Prochlorococcus marinus str. GP2: one gene and its partner. The protein of the gene in region 1 interacts with the protein of each later gene in a pairwise test. Links are inferred from orthologs where the notes say so. Each region holds a gene or a part of one and is shown on either strand. Other genes may lie near its edges.

Region 1 (9,368 bases):
CATAAAATTTTTAGGTGAAAACATCAACTCTCTAGAACCTGAAGAGAGATCTCAATCAGGAATTTTTCTTGGTTTTCAATATCCAATTGAGATTCCAGGTGTTAGTAACCTTGAGTTTCTTAGAGTTTCAACTAATGCTAGAAGGAAATTCCTCAACAAAGAAGAATTGGATACTTTTGATTTTGAAGAATTAGTTAAAGAAAAGTTAGAAATTGTGAAAATGGATCATGCATTCCTGTCAAGGAGTGTCAATCAAGGCTTTTCCGGAGGTGAAAAAAAAAGAAATGAAATTCTGCAAATGGCTTTACTTGAGCCCAAGATAGCGATATTAGATGAGACCGATTCTGGTCTAGATATCGATGCTTTAAGAATTGTGGCATCAGGAATTAAAAAAATATCTAATACACAAACTGGAATTATACTTATTACCCACTATCAAAGATTATTAAATGAAATTAAACCAAATTATGTCCATGTTATGTCAGACGGTCAAATCATAAAAACTGGTGAGAGTGATCTTGCTCTAGAACTTGAGGAAAAAGGGTATGAATGGACTGATAACTTTATAAAAGAGACCTAAACAAATGGAAATTATTGAAAAAATAAAAAATAATAAAGCGGACGATAATCTAACAGAAATACAAAAAATCTGTCTTCATAAATTACAATCAAACCCTTTCCCTAATCTTAAAAGTGAACTATGGAGGCTTTCAAATAAATCAAAATTGTCAAAATTTTTAGATTACTCAGTTAATGAAAAAGATTCAAAATTTGATATACCATATCCGAAAAATTCTCAAAGTAATATTAGATTAATAATTGGTGAGAATTACCAAATTAAATTAATAGAGAAAAATTATTCAATACAGCAATTAAGTGAGGATGAATTACAAAAATATATCAAGGAACAGATATCTTTTTTTAAGCAAAACGAAAATTGGAGTGACCTACTAAATCTGTCTTTAAGTTGTAAAAATAATATTTTGGGATTAAAAATAAATGGATCAAAAATTCCTCCTATTGAAATTTTTAGTAATGCATCAAGAAATTCTTTAAAAGCAAAAACCCTCGTAATATTTTTAGAAAAGAATTGTGATATTGAATTATTACAAGTAAATCTTGGTAAAGAAAACTCTTCATTATCTCAATCAACTTTCTTTTGCTTGAAAGAAAATAGTTCCATAAATCATGGTGTTGTTTCTTACGGTGAAAACAGATCCAATCTATTAAATTCTCTCAATGTAATTCAACAAAAAAATAGTGCTTACAACTTAGGATCTTTACATTTCAAATTCAATTACGCGAGATTTGAAATTAGTATTAAACAATCTGAGGGAAACGCTAAAACAAATATCAAAGGTATGCAAATAACCAAAAAAGATGAGCAAATTTCAACCTATGCAAAAATTGAATTTAATGGCCCAAATGGATTTCTAGATCAAATTAATAAATCACTTGCTGATGATAAATCACATGCAATATTTGAAGGTTCAATAATAGTTCCGAAAATTGCCCAGAGAACTGATGCTTCCCAATTAAGCAGAAATTTACTTTTATCAAATCTCGCACAAATAGATACCAAACCTCAATTAGAAATAATTGCTGATGATGTCAAATGCAAACATGGAGCTACAATTTCGCAACTAAATGAAGAAGAACTTTTTTATATGCGAACAAGAGGTATCACATTAACAGAAGCAAGTAAACTACAATTAAGTTCTTACTTTCAAGAAATAATTTCATTTATTCCCATTTCAAAAGATAAATGGGATTTGCTTGATAAACTTTTAAATGAGGCTTAATGGAAACAATACAAAATTTTCCTGAAATAACTAAGAAAGACTTTCCTCTTTTAAATAAGAACTTAAATTGTAATGAGCAAATTATTTATTTAGACCATGCTGCAACCACACAAAAACCAATACAAGTCTTAGAAAAAATTAATGAATACTACAAAAACTTTAATGCCAATGTACATAGAGGGGCACATCAATTAAGTACTAAAGCAACAGAAGAATTTGAAAATGCACGATATTTAATCAGCAAATATATAAAAGCGAATTCAGCAAAAGAAATTATTTTCACAAGAAATGCTACTGAGGCAATCAATCTAGTAGCTAGATCTTGGGGAGAATATTCATTAAAAGAAAACGATGAAATTCTCTTATCAATAATGGAGCATCATAGCAATATTGTTCCATGGCAAATGATTGCAGCAAAAAATAAATGCAAATTAAAATTTATCGGTATAGATAAAGATGGGAAATTAGATATAGAAGACTTTAAATCAAAACTTACATCTAAAACTAAACTTGTTAGCCTAGTACATGTTAGTAATACACTAGGGTGCTGTAATCCAATCAAAGAAATAACTAAATTAGCTAAACAAAAAGGTTCTTTAGTGTTAATAGATGCATGCCAAAGTTTGGCGCATCAAAAAATGGATGTAATTGATCTTAATATAGATTTTTTAGCTGGATCAGGACATAAACTATGCGGTCCTACAGGTATTGGTTTCCTCTGGTCAAGAAAAGAAATCCTAGAAAAAATTCCTCCTCTCTTTGGAGGTGGCGAAATGATTCAAGATGTTTTTGAAGAAACAAGTACTTGGGCAGAGCTACCACACAAATTTGAAGCTGGAACTCCTGCCATTGCAGAAGCAATAGGTCTTGCAGAAGCAATTAATTATATTAAAAATATTGGATTGAATGAAATTCATGAATATGAAAAGACTATTACTAAATATTTATTTGAAAAATTAAATCAAATAGAAAATATTGAAATCATAGGTCCATCGCCGGAGATAGACCCAGACAGAGCCTCACTTGCCACCTTTTATATAAAAAATATACATTCAAATGATATTGCTGAAATTCTTGATTCAAAAGGAATTTGCATCAGAAGTGGCCACCATTGCTGTCAACCTCTTCACAGACACATTGGAATTAAATCAACAGCTAGGATCAGCATGAATTTCACAACCAATAAGGAAGAAATTGATATTTTTATAGAAAAATTAAAAGATACTATTGATTTTCTAAAAATCAATTCTTAAATATTCAAAGCATTTTTTAAAAATTCCTGAGATTTTTTCATTACTACTTCTTTATTTTCAATATTTCTAAAACCATGCCCTTCATTATCAAAAAAAATAACTTCTGAATATTTATTATTCTGAATCAAAATTTCTTGAATTTTTAAAGTTTGTTTATAAGAAATAACTGCATCTTTTTTTCCATGAAACAATAAGATAGGTTTTTTTATTTTGTTAATATAATTTATCGGGGATCTATTAATATAATTATCATGGTTTTTTGCATAATTTCCTATCAAAGAATTTAAATAATCTTTTTCAAATCTATGAGTGTTGTAATGCATATCCTTCAAATCAATAACAGGATATTTACAAATTGCTGCTTTAAAAATAGACCCACATAATAAACAATTCAGGGCAGTTAAACCACCAGCACTATTCCCAAAAATTACTACTTTTTCACTATCAACTTGATTTGATTTAATCAATTCAAGAGCTAGTGATTTGCAATCATAAGAATCAACAATACCCCATTTAGAATTCAACCTCTCTCTATATTCTTTGCCAAATCCTGATGATCCTCCATAATTGACTTCAGCAACAAAAAATCCCTTCGACGTCCAATATTGAACTTCAGAATTATATGATCCATCAAAACATGAAGTTGGCCCGCTATGTGCTCTAACAAGGAGCGGTGGCTTTCTAAAATTTTCAACAAGCGGCTTATAAAGAAAAGAATGAGTAGATTGAGCCTCAAAACCTTTAAACCAAAATGTTTCAGGTTTTGAACAATCTTTTATATGATCAAAAAATATCTGCTCAGAAAAATTTGATAAAACTTTTTTTTCAAAATCAATTTCAAATACAATTCCCAAAAAATCAGATCCATAACCTTTTAAAAGAACTTTTTTTCGAAAAACACTGAAATCACTTATTGAAGTAAAAGGAGTAGAAAATTCCTTAACAAATTTAAGATTTTTATATTGTTCCACTATTAAATTATTTTCTTTTTTTGCTAGGCAAAATAAATTTTTTATAGTCCCTGAAAAAAATGTTATTCCGGAGACCCATTGTGGTGCTCCATATTCAAGCAAATTTCTCTCTACTCTTTTCTTAATAAAAATATTCTCAATTTCATTAATATCTAAAAACAACAAATTCCACCATCCAGAACTATCTTCAGAACATACTAAAAGTGTTTCACTTATCCAATAGGGTTGAAAAAAAGAAACGTTTTTTTTCGCATTTATAAGCTTATTTGAGAATTTTTTTATTTTTTGTACCTCTCCATCTAGATCTATTTGAGCAAAAAACAGATCATTTTTGTCCCAGGGCATATATGGAGAATCCCACTCTATCCAAGAAAGTAATCTAGCAGAAGTATTAGAAGATAATTCTCCAGCAAAATTTTTAAATTTTTTAATTCGATGAATATCTTGTTTAGTTTTTTTTAAATTTAAAGAAAATAAATAATCTCTATTATTTATCTCGCAAATTCCATACAAAAAATTTTTTTCAGAAATGACAAATGAAGAATCGAAATTTCCATCAATTGATTTAGATAGTTGTCTAGGTTCTTGAACTGAATCGAGATATATATTTTGACTTCTATAATTTGACGCTGCCTCTTTAAAAATTTGAAACCATACTGCCTTAGTAATCTGATCTATCCATATTAAATAAAAATTATTTTTAAAATTTATACATTTATATGCTTTACCACCATATCCATGAAAATTATTTTTAATATTATGCTTTTTACTTGTTAATTTCTGAGGAAACGCCCCTTTATCATTAAATGGTCTTGCAAAAATAGCATTCTCATTTTGACCTTCACCAACAACATCAATCCAAAAAATGATATCCCTAATAATAGTTAATTCCTTGTAAGCATTTTTTTTAGATTCAGTTTGCCTAACTTTTAACTTATCATCATTACTCATTTAAAATATAAAGAAAGTAAATTAAAGTGCTAGTATTTTTATAGCTAAACTCTTAATTAAAAACTTTTTAACGTGGCAAACCATTTTTCACAACTTGCAAAAAAGTCAAGAACAAGTGGAAGCTCAGAAAAAATTGCAAAAGAACAAACAGGTAAGCCATCTCTAGATATTTATAAACTTGGTGATGATGTGTTGAGAAAAAATTCCAAAAGAATCACTAAAGTTGACGAATCGATTAGAAAACTTGCTAGAGAAATGCTTCAAAGCATGTATGCAGCTAAAGGAATTGGACTTGCCGCACCACAAATTGGCATCAACAAGGAGCTTCTTGTGATAGATGTAAATTTTGAAGATTCAGCAGCAGAACCTTTAATATTAATCAATCCAGAAATTACAGACTTTGGAACAACTCTTAATTCATACGAAGAAGGCTGTTTGAGTATACCTGGCGTCTATTTGAATGTAGTAAGACCATCAACTATTAAATTAAAATTTAGGGATGAAATGGGTAGACCACGGAAAATGAAAGCCGATGGACTTCTAGCGAGGTGTATTCAACATGAAATGGATCATTTAAACGGAATACTATTTGTTGATAGAGTTACATCAAAAGATGATTTAAACAAAGAACTTATAAAGGAAGGGTTTAACGAAGAAGATGTAATTTCTATTAATTAATCTAATGACTGAAACTACAATATTTCAAAAAATAATTAATGAAGAAATACCCTGCGATAAGCTTTATGAAGATGAGTTTTGTATTGCTTTTAACGATATCCAAGCGCAAGCACCATTTCATTTTTTAGTGATTCCAAAAAAGCCAATCATCAGCCTATTAGATTGTATTGAAGAGGATGCAAATTTGTTAGGGCATTTACTTTTTGTTGGTAGCAAAATAGCTAAATCAAAAAATTTAACTAATTGGAGAACAGTAATTAATACTGGAGCAGAATCGGGACAAACAGTTTTTCATTTACATATTCATTTTTTATCTGGAAGAAAAATGAATTGGCCCCCAGGTTAAAACTCTCGAAAGAAAAGTTTATGGGTTATAAATAAGTAAAAACATAATGAATACACCAGATTCCTTAAATACAAAATCCAAAAATTTATTCAATTTAGTCTCAAAAAATTGGGAAGATCTAGACGATTCTCTCAAAACTAAATTAATAAAAATATGGAAGGTTTTAACTTATAAATGGCAATTACAAATTTTATTTAATCTACCTTTTCTCTTATGGTGGGTATTAGATAAATGTTTCCCAAAAGTTCATGAATTTAATACTACAATCTTAAATTACTTAAATTTACCTGACTGGGCACTTTCATTTATCGGCTTTGGTCAATAGACTGCTAAAAGTTATAATTTATTCTATAAAACTAGTCGAGTAATGAATAAAGAAGTTAATAATAAATCCAAAATATTATACCAATTACAAAAATTAAGGAAGCTGTCTCAGCCATTTTTTCTTCCAATAGATCAATGCAATGGACTTCAATTCATATGGCTTTTGATTTCTCTTTTATTTTGTGTTGGTGGAGTAGTACTTGTTGGTCTTACAGGCATAATTAGTTTTTTTGAAAACCTTCAACCAATATTTCTTGAAAAGTATTTTGGAGGTGTGGTAAGTACTGTCAATTCGATTTGGGCTGGTAGCTGGGGATTGCTTTTCTCTGCCTTATTTCTAATTGGATCAGGCAGCTTTTTTAGCTTGAGACGTCAATTAAAAAACCGAAGATGGTTACATTGGTTATTCCTTGCGATAATTGTATTAATGCTTTTAGCTGTAAACGGAATAAACGCAGGTATTGGTTTCATAGCAAGAGATTTAACAAATGCTTTAGTAGAAAAACAAGAAGATGGGTTTTATCGGATATTAGGGATTTACGCTTGTTGTTTCGCTGTGGCTCTACCTATACGTGTTTCCCAAATATTTTTTACATATAAATTAGGAATAATTTGGAGAGAATGGCTTTCAAAAAGTTTAGTCAAAGATTATATGACCAATAAAGCCTATTACCAATTAAATCCCAATGATGAAGAACAAACCGATGTAGATAATCCTGATCAAAGAATCACAGATGATACTCGAGCTTTTACCGGTCAAAGTCTTTCTTTCACATTAGGTATTTTTGATGCCCTACTAACATTTTCACTTAATATTCTTATTTTATGGAGTATTAGTACAACACTTACTTTTTCTTTATTCGGTTACGCTGCATTTGCAACTTCTATCCTTTTAATTGCTGGAAAAAATCTTGTAAAGATTGACTTTGATCAACTCAGATATGAAGCAGATTTTCGATATGGCTTAGTTCATATTCGAGATAATGCTGAATCAATAGCCTTTTACTCTGGGGAGAATCCTGAGCGAAGTGAAACTGAAAGGCGATTAGGAGAAGTGGTGAGAAACTTTAATTTACTGATTATATGGAGAGTAATAATAGACGTCATGAGAAGATCCATTAATTATGCTGGAAATTTCTTTCCATATCTAATAATGGCAATTCCTTACTTTAGAGGTGATATTGATTATGGACGCTTTATTCAGGCAAGCTTTGCATTTGGAATGGTTGAAGGTTCGTTATTTTTTATTGTTAATCAAATCGAAGAACTTGCAAAATTTACTGCTGGCATTGGCAGATTAGAAGGATTCCAATCAAAAGTTGAATCCATTAGTCAAACCAACCCAACAAGCAATCAAAACGTTATTTCAGATTACCCCTCAATTCTTATTAATAATGCTGACCTTTGCCCACCAGGATCAAATAAAACAATCATTAAAAATTTAAATTTAAGCATCGACAATAATCAATCACTTTTGGTTGTAGGACCATCTGGATGCGGAAAAACATCTTTACTAAGAATGATTAGTGGTTTATGGGAACCCGATCAAGGAGTAATTAAAAAACCAAAAATTGGGGAATTATTATTCATACCTCAAAAACCATATATGTTACTTGGTTCTTTAAGAGAACAATTATGTTATCCCACAGAAGTTAAGAAATTTAGTGATGAACATCTTACTTCTGTACTACATGAAGTAAATTTAAAAACCTTAGTGGATCGGTATCCTAATCTTGATATAAAACAAGATTGGCCACGAATTCTTTCCCTAGGCGAGCAACAAAGATTAGCTTTTGCAAGACTGTTACTAAATTCTCCAAGATTTGCAGTACTTGATGAAGCAACAAGTGCTTTAGATATTAACACTGAAAAAAAACTATATAGTTTACTAAAGGAACGAGAACTTTCTCTAATAAGTGTTGGACATAGACCTAGCTTAAAAGATTTTCACGAAAATATTTTAGAATTAAATGGACAAGGAGACTGGAAATTATTGACTTCTGATAAGTATAATTTTAAGGATTAACAAAAAAAATGAATTCTAAAGAAGAACAAACTAACTCAGAAATCACTAATTTAGAAAATGAGAGTTTTATAGAAGAGCAAAAAGATCCGAATCAGATCAATGAACAAATTGAAGACAATAAATTAGATGAAAAAACTATAGAAATTAAAGATGAATATAAATTTGGATGGAGTAGTTATTCTGAAATAACTAATGGAAGATTTGCAATGATTGGCTTCCTTGCAATAGTATTGATTGAATTATTTAGTAAACAATCGTTTTTAAAATGGGCAGGAATCTTATAATTAATCATCAAATCTAGAACTGTTATCTCTTGGTTTCTTCTTGTTTATTCCAACGTTATATCTACTATTTTGATTTTTTGAACTTGATCTAACTGAAGAGCTCACTCTACGCGTCTCACGTGGTTTTTTGGCTTGATTAGCATCTTTAAATGAAGCATCTTCTACTTGAGTTGTTGAAGTTTGCTGCCTAATAGAGGATCTAGTAGGTTTCTTTCTTAATGGAGAAGAATCAGTAGGAGCAGAGATATTATCTTGTTTAGAAACTGTACGATTCATTCTGGGTCTAGACCCTGTTTTAACTTCATCGCGAGATAAATTTCTTCTTTCACCAAAGTTGTTTGTTTCTGGTTGTTTACTATTTCTAACTTCAGAAGTCTGTCTTCTTCTCCTTCTTATAGGTTCGTCATTTTCAAACTGACTTATTTCTCTTGAAGATGGCCTACTTCTACTTGCTGCAGCTGAGGGTATCGCTCTTGAAACATTCCTCCTACGAGATCTCCCCTCCATATAATCTTCTTCAAATTCATCTTCTTGAGGTTTAAATCTTCTGGATGGTCTTTCGGATTCTTCAAACCTATCATAATCGTTATTAAATCGGCCTCTAGAATTTCTGGGACCATCAGAAATAGGATCATCATCAAAATAAGATGATCTTCTAGCTTGATCAGTAGCAACTCCCCTCAATCGCACACTTTCATATGCGAAAAAAACTGTAGTTCCTGCAAGTAAAAAC
Region 2 (9,235 bases), on another replicon or contig:
AATTTTCATCTTTACGATTCCCTCAACGAAACCGGGAATCATTTTGTTCTTTTCTAACTCAAGATCCATTGATTCACTTGTTCCACCATCAATCTCCTGACCAGAATCTTTATATTTTCCTTTGAAACTAACTACAGCAATATCTCCTAATTTTGCTGCTCTATTGGTAACTGGAATAATGTTTGCAAATTGATTTCTAGATTTTTCTAGCGCTTCATCTATTGACTTAGGATCAAACTTTGTCTTTGATATTTCAACACTTAGTCCTTTGGATTTTTTAAGTTTTAATTCTGGGGCAACATCAGTTTGAAGAGTAACCTTAAGTGATTTTTCAGGACTAAACTTTGCAAGTAAAGATTCAAATCCATCTACCAATTCTGGCTCACTTAGTGGCTCTATAGATTTTATTTTTAACGCTTCTTGCCATGATTTATCAATAATTTTTTCCAGAGCAGAAGCATGTAATTGTGTGATGCCAATTCTTTGGATTAAGACTTGTTTAGGAATCTTACCAAGTCTAAATCCCGGAATTTTAGCTGAACGACTGATAGAACTGATTGTTTCATTTACACACGTTTTGCATGTCTCAGATGGTATTTCTAATTCGAATGAGATTCTACTTTGAGGCAGAGGCTTTGTTTTGACTATTAGTGCATCTTTAGCCATGTTTTTCTAAGTTATTACTATGAGCAGAATCTTAATTATTTCACATTATGTGATTTCCTTGAAAGTTAATTTTTTGATAAAGTAAAAAAAATAGTCAATCTATTTATAAAAATCATTTTAAAGTGTGAGACAATCTCCGTATTTGCCCAACAGGCCATTAAAAGTTGCTGTTTTAGGTTCTTCAGGTGCTGTGGGATCTGAATTGCTAAAAATTCTTGAACAACGTGATTTACCAATATCAGAATTGGTCTTGCTTTCATCAGAGCGGTCAGAAGGAAAAAAAATTATTTGGAAAGATGAAGAATTAGTTACAAAAAAAACAACTAAGGAAGAATTTAAGAATCTTGATTTAGTTTTGGCTTCAGCTGGCGGAAGTATCTCAAAAAAATGGTTGTCTACCATTATTGATCAAAATGCTTTACTGATAGATAATTCAAGTGCTTTCAGATTAGATAAGAACGTTCCTCTTATAGTCCCAGAAGTTAATGCTAGTGACGTACTTAATCATGATGGGGTAATAGCGAATCCAAACTGCACTACCATTTTGTTGACATTAGTTTTAGCTCCATTAAACAAACTTTCGACTATTCAAAGAGTTATTGTCTCAACATATCAATCTGTCAGTGGTGCAGGCCGACTGGCGATGGAGGAACTAAAACTTTTAACTGAACAATATCTTCAAGGAAATCCTCAAAAAAGTGAAGTTTTGCCATACTCCCTTGCTTTTAATTTGTTTTTACATAATTCCCCTATGCTTTCAAATAATTACTGCGAAGAAGAGATGAAAATGGTTAACGAGACAAGGAAAATATTAAATATTGCTGATTTAAAGCTCTCTGCTACATGTGTTCGAGTCCCAGTACTGAGAGCACATTCTGAATCGATTAATATTGAATTTGCCGATGTAGTTGAGCCTAAAGATGCTCTTAAAGAATTAAAAAAATCTCCTGGAATTGAAGTTATTGAGGATTACAAAAATAATAGATTTCCTATGCCAAATGATGTTATGGGGAGGGATAATGTTGCTGTTGGCAGGCTAAGAACTGATATAAGTCAGCCTCATGGATTAGAATTATGGTTATGTGGAGATCAAATAAGAAAAGGAGCAGCTCTGAATGCTGTTCAAATAGCTGAGTTATTAATTCCAAAAAAATGATTGCAGACAAAACTGAGTGTAATAATCCACTATTTGGAAGAATATTAACTGCAATGGTTACTCCATTCACTGAGAATGGAGATGTAGATTATGAACTAGCTATAAAACTTTCAAATTATCTTTTTGAAAACGGTTCCGATGGAATTGTGTTGTGCGGTACTACTGGAGAATCTCCGACTCTTTCATGGGCTGAACAGCATGATTTATTTATTGCGGTAAAAGGATCTTTGGATGCAAGCTGTAAAGTAATAGTTGGCACTGGTAGCAATTGTACAAGCGAAGCTGTGGAAGCTACAAAAAAAGCTTACGACTCAGGTGCCGACGGTGCTTTGGTCGTTGTTCCTTATTACAATAAGCCGCCTCAAGAAGGTCTCTATAAACATTTCAGTTCTATTGCTAAATCTGCAAAGGATTTGCCTCTTATGCTCTACAACATTCCTGGCAGGACTGGATGCAATTTATTACCTGATACTGTGAAGAAACTTATGGATTTCTCAAATATTCTCAGTATTAAAGCTGCAAGCGGTAGAATAGAAGAAGTAACAGAACTAAGAGCTATTTGCGGCTCCGAACTCTCTGTGTATAGTGGCGACGATTCATTGTTGCTTCCAATGTTATCTGTAGGTGCTGTAGGAGTAGTAAGTGTTGCAAGTCATTTAGTTGGATTGCAATTGAAAGAAATGATTCATTCTTTTCAAAGTGGAAAGGTTTCCAATGCTCTTGCTATTCATGAAAAACTTCAGCCTCTTTTCAAAGCACTCTTTATGACTACTAATCCAATCCCAATTAAGGCTGCTTTGGAGCTATCGGGATGGGATGTAGGTAATCCTAGAAGTCCTTTGTCACCTTTAACCAAGGACATGAAAAAGCAACTATCTTTTATCCTGAATTCCTTATAATAGGGATTATTTTCAACTTGATAATTAAATTTAAATAAACCTTATTTGATTACAAGCAGGCCTTCATAAATTTCAAAATTATGCAATCAAGTACAAATTCAACTGTAAATAGATCTACTCATGATTCATCTAGATCTAAAAGTAATACGCCAGCTCTACGAGTAATACCTCTTGGAGGACTACATGAAATAGGAAAAAACACTTGCGTTTTTGAATATGGTGATGAATTAATGCTTGTTGATGCTGGCCTAGCTTTCCCATCTGATGGTATGCATGGCGTAAACGTTGTTATGCCTGATACAACTTTTTTAAAAGAAAATCAAAGAAGAATAAAAGGAATGATTGTCACTCACGGGCATGAAGATCACATTGGAGGTATTTCTCATCATTTAAAGCATTTTAATATTCCCATTATTTATGGTCCAAGACTGGCAATGTCAATGCTTAGAGGAAAAATGGAGGAAGCAGGTGTATCTGATAGAACAACTATACAGACAGTAAATCCAAGAGATGTTGTAAAAGTAGGACAACATTTTTCTGTTGAATTTATTAGAAATACCCATTCTATTTGCGATAGCTTTTCTTTAGCAGTTACAACACCTGTTGGCACAATTATTTTCACGGGAGATTTTAAGTTTGATCATATGCCAGTAGATGGAGAGCAATTTGATATTGAAAGAATGGTGCATTACGGAGAGAAGGGTGTTTTATGCATGTTCAGTGATTCTACTAATGCCGAAGTTCCAGGTTTTTGTCCTTCTGAGAAGACTATCTATCCTTCTTTAGAAAAACATATTGCAGAGGCAAAAGAACGAGTTATCCTTACCACTTTTGCTAGTTCTGTGCATAGAGTGACAATGATCTTAGAATTGGCCATGAAACATGGAAGAAAGGTCGGTTTGTTAGGTAGATCTATGATAAACGTTATTGCTAAGGCAAGAGATATTGGTTATATGAAATGTCCAGATGATTTGTTTGTTCCTATCAAGCAAATTAGAGACTTACCAGATAGAGAAACCCTACTATTAATGACTGGAAGTCAAGGTGAACCCCTAGCAGCGTTAAGCAGAATCTCTCGTGGTGAACATCAGCATGTTCGTCTTAAGACTACTGATACTGTAATATTTTCAGCCAGCCCAATTCCTGGTAATACTATTTCTGTTGTAAATACAATAGATAGATTAATGAAACTCGGAGCAAAGGTTGTTTATGGAAAGGGTGAGAATATTCATGTTTCTGGTCATGGTTTTCAAGAAGATCAAAAGTTAATGTTGGCACTCGCAAAACCTAAGTTTTTTGTTCCTGTTCATGGAGAACATAGAATGCTTGTTTGTCATGGGAAAAGTGCACAAACTATGGGGGTTCCAAAGGATAATATCTTAATTATTGAAAATGGAGATGTAGTTGAGTTAACACCTAATTCTATTCAAAAGGGTGATCCTGTAAAAGCTGGTGTTGAACTGCTGGATAACTCACGAAATGGGATAGTAGATGCTCGCGTATTAAAGGAAAGACAGCAATTAGCTGGGGATGGTGTAGTAACTGTTTTAGCTCCTATTAGTACAGATGGGAAGATGGTTGCGCCTCCTAGAGTTAATTTAAGAGGAGTTGTTACTACTGCAGAGCCAAGAAAAATGTCTATGTGGACAGAACGAGAAATAAGCTGGGTCCTAGAAAATAGATGGAAACAATTATCCAGACAAACTGGGCCGAATAATTTTGAGGTAGATTGGATTGGTGTACAAAGAGAAATTGAAAATGGTTTATCGAGAAGAATGAGAAGAGAATTACAAGTTGAACCACTTATTTTGTGTTTAGTTCAACCTGCTCCAAGTGGAACTCGTGCTTATATTCCAAAGATTACCGAAGAGCAAAATTTCTCCAATAGAAATAGAAATAATAATAATTTCCATAAGAAATCAAACAATAATCATCCTAATAGTTCAAATAACCCACAAAATACCCAAAAAAGTCCAAAAGTTTCTCAGAATCCATTAGCTGAGACTGCTACAGAAGATTCATTTGAAGGTAGAACAAGAAGGAGAAGATCTGCTGTAACATCTTAACTTTTTTCAAAATTTATATAGTTTTTATCCCAAACAATTTTTAAAGACTCTTGCATATGAATTTGACCTTTATTTTTTTCATAAATTGAAGTTGCTAATTTTGTCAGATTTTTAGAACTACATTGCTTTGCAGATATTTCTTTTAAAAATCTATTTAAAATTGTGCACCTCGCTTCAATACACATACCATTTAGGAGATTCCTATCGATACCTTTAACATCTTTACAATATAAATACGCTAGTTCACTAAGATCATTACGTTCATTATTGTATTTGCTCATTTTTTGGGAAAAATTATTTATCCTTTCAGAACAACCAGGATAGATGACTTCTAAGGTAGGAATAATTTTTTTTCTTACTAAATTTCTTTTTAATTTAAGATCTGAATTTGTAGGATCTTCCCAAACTGGGATCTTCATATCATTGCAAAATTGTTTTGTATCTTCCCTACTGAAAATTAATATTGGTCTTATTAAATAAATTTGATTTTCGATTAATCTTTTACTCTCAATATTACTCAGACCTGCAAAATTGCTTCCTCTAGATAAATTGAGGATAAATGTTTCTGTATTATCACTACTCGTGTGACCAGTTAACAAATAAATATTATGTTTTTGCTGGTTTTTATTTAATAAAGTTTTGGCTCTTTCACATAATTTTTTATATCTCCATTCTCGTGCTTTTTCTTCTGAAGAAATACTTTCTTTATTTGCTTGATCAAAAGAGAATGAAATATTTTTATCTTCGCAATAATCTTTTAATTCAAGAGCATATAGTGATGACTTTTCGTGCCACTGATGATCACCATGCCAAACACTAATAGACCAATTATGTAGTTTTTTTAGGTCATTAATTAGGGTTAATAAGGTCATTGAGTCTTGCCCCCCCGAAACACTTATTAAAATATTGGATCCTTTGGGAATTAATATTTTTTTGGTAAGAATCTCCTTGTGAAGCTGATGATGCCATGATGACCAATTTTTCTGACTTAATTTTTTATCAGTCATTTTGTGTTGCTCAGATAATATTTTTTAAAAAATGCACTGTTTTACTAAAACAATGTCACAATCGGGTAATAAATTCATTAAGTAAATGAGTCTGATTAATCTTTTGCCACAAAAAATCAAAGAAGAGTTAAGAAGTAAATCCTTACTCAAAGTTATTTCAGGATTGAATAATTTCGATGTTCAGTCTGTAAAAATAATTGTTGAGGCTGCTTCATTAGGAGGTGCAGATCTTGTCGATATTGCTTGTAAACCTGAACTCGTTGATTTAGCACTTAAGAATTCAACACTACCCGTTTGTGTTAGTTCAGTAGTGCCTCGATCTTTTAAAGATTGTATAAAAGCAGGCGCATCATTAATTGAGATAGGAAATTACGATACTTTTTATGAAAAAGGCATTCATTTTTCAGATAAAAAAGTTTTAAACATTACAAAAGAGACGAGGGATTTATTGCCTAATTTTCCTTTATCAGTAACTGTTCCTCATACTATGCCTATTGATAAACAAGTTGATCTTGCTTTAAAGCTAGTGGAAGAAGGCGTTGATATTATTCAAACAGAAGGTGGTACCAGTTCTACTCCTTTCTCTCCAGGAATTCAAGGTTTTTTTGAAAAATCAGTACCAACTCTTTCAGCTACCTATGCTATTAATCAAGAATTTAAGAAACAATCTCTGAATATACCAATCATGAGTGCCTCTGGATTAAGCCAAGTAACTTGTCCACTAGCAATATCCTCTGGAGCCTCAGCAGTTGGCGTTGGATCTGTGGTTAATAAATTAGATGATTTAATATCAATGATCGCGGTTGTTAGGGGCTTAAAAGAATCTTTAAAAAATTCAATAATTGGAGAAAAAATTTCTTAGTATAGAAATATCCTTTAACTACTGGCTTGATGAACAACTATAAACTTCAAGCTCCTTACGAACCAAATGGAGATCAACCAGAAGCTATTAAAAAATTAGTTAAAGGTGTAAATAATGGTAAACAGTTTCAGACTCTTTTAGGTGCTACTGGAACTGGTAAAACATTTACCATTGCAAATGTAATTCAACAAACAGGAAGACCAGCACTTGTTTTAGCCCATAACAAAACGTTGGCTGCACAATTATGCAATGAATTAAGGGAATTTTTTCCAAAAAATGCTGTTGAGTACTTCATTTCTTACTACGATTATTATCAACCTGAAGCTTATGTACCTGTAAGTGATACTTACATTGCAAAAACTGCTTCAATTAATGAAGAAATAGATATGCTTAGGCATTCTGCAACACGCTCATTATTTGAAAGAAAAGATGTAATTGTTGTAGCCTCAATAAGTTGTATTTATGGTCTTGGTATACCGAGTGAGTATTTAAAAGCTGCAGTTAAATTTGAAGTGGGAAAATCAATAAATCTACGTTCTTCTTTGAGGTCTCTCGTTGAAAATCAATATACTAGAAATGATATTGAAATTACTAGAGGTAGATTCAGAATTAAAGGTGATGTTTTAGAAATCGGTCCAGCTTATGAAGATAGATTAATAAGAATTGAGTTATTTGGTGATGAAGTCGAGGCTATTAGATATGTTGACCCTACTACAGGAGAAATACTTGAAAGTTTGGAACAAGTTAGCGTTTATCCAGCGAAGCATTTTGTGACTCCAAAAGAAAGACTTGAGAGTGCAATAAGTGCAATTAGAGGTGAATTAAAAACTCAACTCGATAAATTTACATACGAAGGAAAATTATTAGAGGCTCAACGTCTAGAACAACGTACAAAATATGATTTAGAAATGCTTAAAGAGGTTGGTTATTGTAATGGAGTTGAGAATTATGCTCGTCATTTATCAGGTAGGGAGGAAGGTTCACCGCCAGAATGCTTAATAGATTACTTTCCTAAAGATTGGTTGTTGGTAGTTGATGAGAGTCATGTGACATGTCCTCAACTTCATGCGATGTACAACGGTGATCAATCTAGAAAAAAAGTTTTAATAGATCATGGTTTTAGATTGCCAAGTGCTGCAGATAATAGACCTTTAAAATGTGAAGAGTTTTGGGAAAAATCAAAACAGACATTATTTATAAGTGCAACCCCTGGTCAATGGGAATTAGATCAATGTGATGGTGAATTTATTGAGCAAGTTATAAGACCAACTGGGGTATTAGACCCTGTCATTGATGTAAGACCTAGTGAAGGCCAAATAGAAGATCTGTTATCTGAAATAAGAATTCGAGCTCAAAAGAATCAAAGAGTGCTTGTGACAACACTTACTAAGAGAATGGCTGAAGATCTAACTGATTTTTTATCAGAAAATAAAGTAAGAGTTAGATATTTGCATTCCGAAATCCATTCAATTGAAAGAATTGAAATTATTCAAGACCTTAGAATGGGCGAATATGATGTTTTGGTAGGAGTTAATTTATTAAGAGAGGGACTAGATCTTCCAGAAGTATCCTTAGTCGCCATTTTAGATGCTGATAAAGAAGGTTTTCTGAGGGCAGAAAGGTCATTGATTCAAACAATAGGAAGAGCTGCCAGACATGTTGAAGGTGTTGCCTTGCTTTATGCAGATAACTTCACAGATTCAATGAAAAGAGCAATATCTGAAACTGAAAGAAGGAGAACTATTCAGAAAAAATATAACCAAGTCAATGGTATTACTCCAAAACCTGCAGGCAAAAAAATAGAAAATTCAATATTATCTTTTCTAGAACTTTCCAGAAAACTAGATGCTGGTGGTTTATCTAAAGATTTAATAAATATAGTTAATAACAAAACTGACGCAATTCTCAGTTCCAGTGATAATCTATGTTTGCTTGAAGAATTGCCTGACTTGATAGAAAAGTTAGAAATTAAAATGAAAGACGCTGCAAAAGAGTTAAATTTTGAAGAAGCAGCAAATTTGAGGGATAGAATCAAAAAATTAAGACAAAAATTGGCAAGAAATAATTAAAAATAACTTATTTTTCTAATTCGAAATGATTATGAATCGCATTAACTGCTTTGTCACAATCTTTTTCTAAGACAATACATGAAGTCCTAATTTCACTCGTGGCAATCATTTCAATATTGATATTTTGGTCAGCCAATGCTCTAAATATTTTTCCAGCCGTCCCAACTTTAAATGCCATTCCTGCTCCTACAGCACTTACTTTTGCTATAGCAGGGCCATCTTCAATGTATGATCCGGGTAATTTTTTTGTTAAGGCCTCAAAAACTAAGTTAGCTTTTTCTCTATCTTGTTTATTCATTGTAAGACTAATATCCTTAGTTTTTAAAGAGGAAATTCTTTCAGATTGAACAATAGTATCGATAAGTAAATTATTTTCAGCTAATGCTAAACATATCGATGCTGCTACACCTGGACGATCAGGCAGTTTTCGAAAGCTTACCTGAACTTGGTTTTTATCTGATGCAATTCCTCTTACTTCAGGTTGATCTTGTTTTTCATTGATTGGATTAA

The links.
Region 2: the proteins of def (region 1) and EU91_RS00445 interact in binary tests that used the Escherichia coli proteins (3 or more experiments, as listed by UniProt). The link is inferred for Prochlorococcus marinus str. GP2 from one-to-one orthologs.

Annotation. Positions count from the first base shown.
Region 1 is NZ_JNAH01000003.1:58,125-67,492, reverse strand. What follows is about bases 3,914-6,852. They hold def (peptide deformylase), read left to right. Parts: upstream 3,914-5,049; coding sequence 5,050-5,655; downstream 5,656-6,852. Other genes in these bases: EU91_RS07305 (ABC transporter ATP-binding protein/permease), read left to right, coding at 6,369-6,852; EU91_RS07300 (hypothetical protein), read left to right, coding at 6,048-6,326; EU91_RS07295 (histidine triad nucleotide-binding protein), read left to right, coding at 5,660-6,001; EU91_RS07285 (alpha/beta hydrolase family protein), read right to left, coding at 3,914-4,977. In the rest of the region: Fe-S cluster assembly ATPase SufC, read left to right, coding at 1-580; EU91_RS07275 (SufD family Fe-S cluster assembly protein), read left to right, coding at 585-1,802; EU91_RS07280 (aminotransferase class V-fold PLP-dependent enzyme), read left to right, coding at 1,802-3,055; more of EU91_RS07285, read right to left, coding at 3,052-3,913; more of EU91_RS07305, read left to right, coding at 6,853-8,351; EU91_RS07310 (chlorophyll a/b-binding protein), read left to right, coding at 8,360-8,635; EU91_RS07315 (Ycf66 family protein), read right to left, coding at 8,636-9,368. UniProt on the Escherichia coli protein: Removes the formyl group from the N-terminal Met of newly synthesized proteins. Requires at least a dipeptide for an efficient rate of reaction. N-terminal L-methionine is a prerequisite for activity but the enzyme has broad specificity at other positions.
Region 2 is NZ_JNAH01000008.1:367,194-376,428, reverse strand. Bases 1-2,806 are described here. They hold EU91_RS00445 (aspartate-semialdehyde dehydrogenase), read left to right. Parts: upstream 1-790; coding sequence 791-1,822; downstream 1,823-2,806. Other genes in these bases: EU91_RS00455 (ribonuclease J), read left to right, coding at 2,802-2,806; dapA (4-hydroxy-tetrahydrodipicolinate synthase), read left to right, coding at 1,819-2,721; tig (trigger factor), read right to left, coding at 1-666. In the rest of the region: more of EU91_RS00455, read left to right, coding at 2,807-4,787; tRNA lysidine(34) synthetase TilS, read right to left, coding at 4,784-5,794; EU91_RS00465 (DUF561 domain-containing protein), read left to right, coding at 5,880-6,656; excinuclease ABC subunit UvrB, read left to right, coding at 6,686-8,725; EU91_RS00475 (aspartate kinase), read right to left, coding at 8,733-9,235.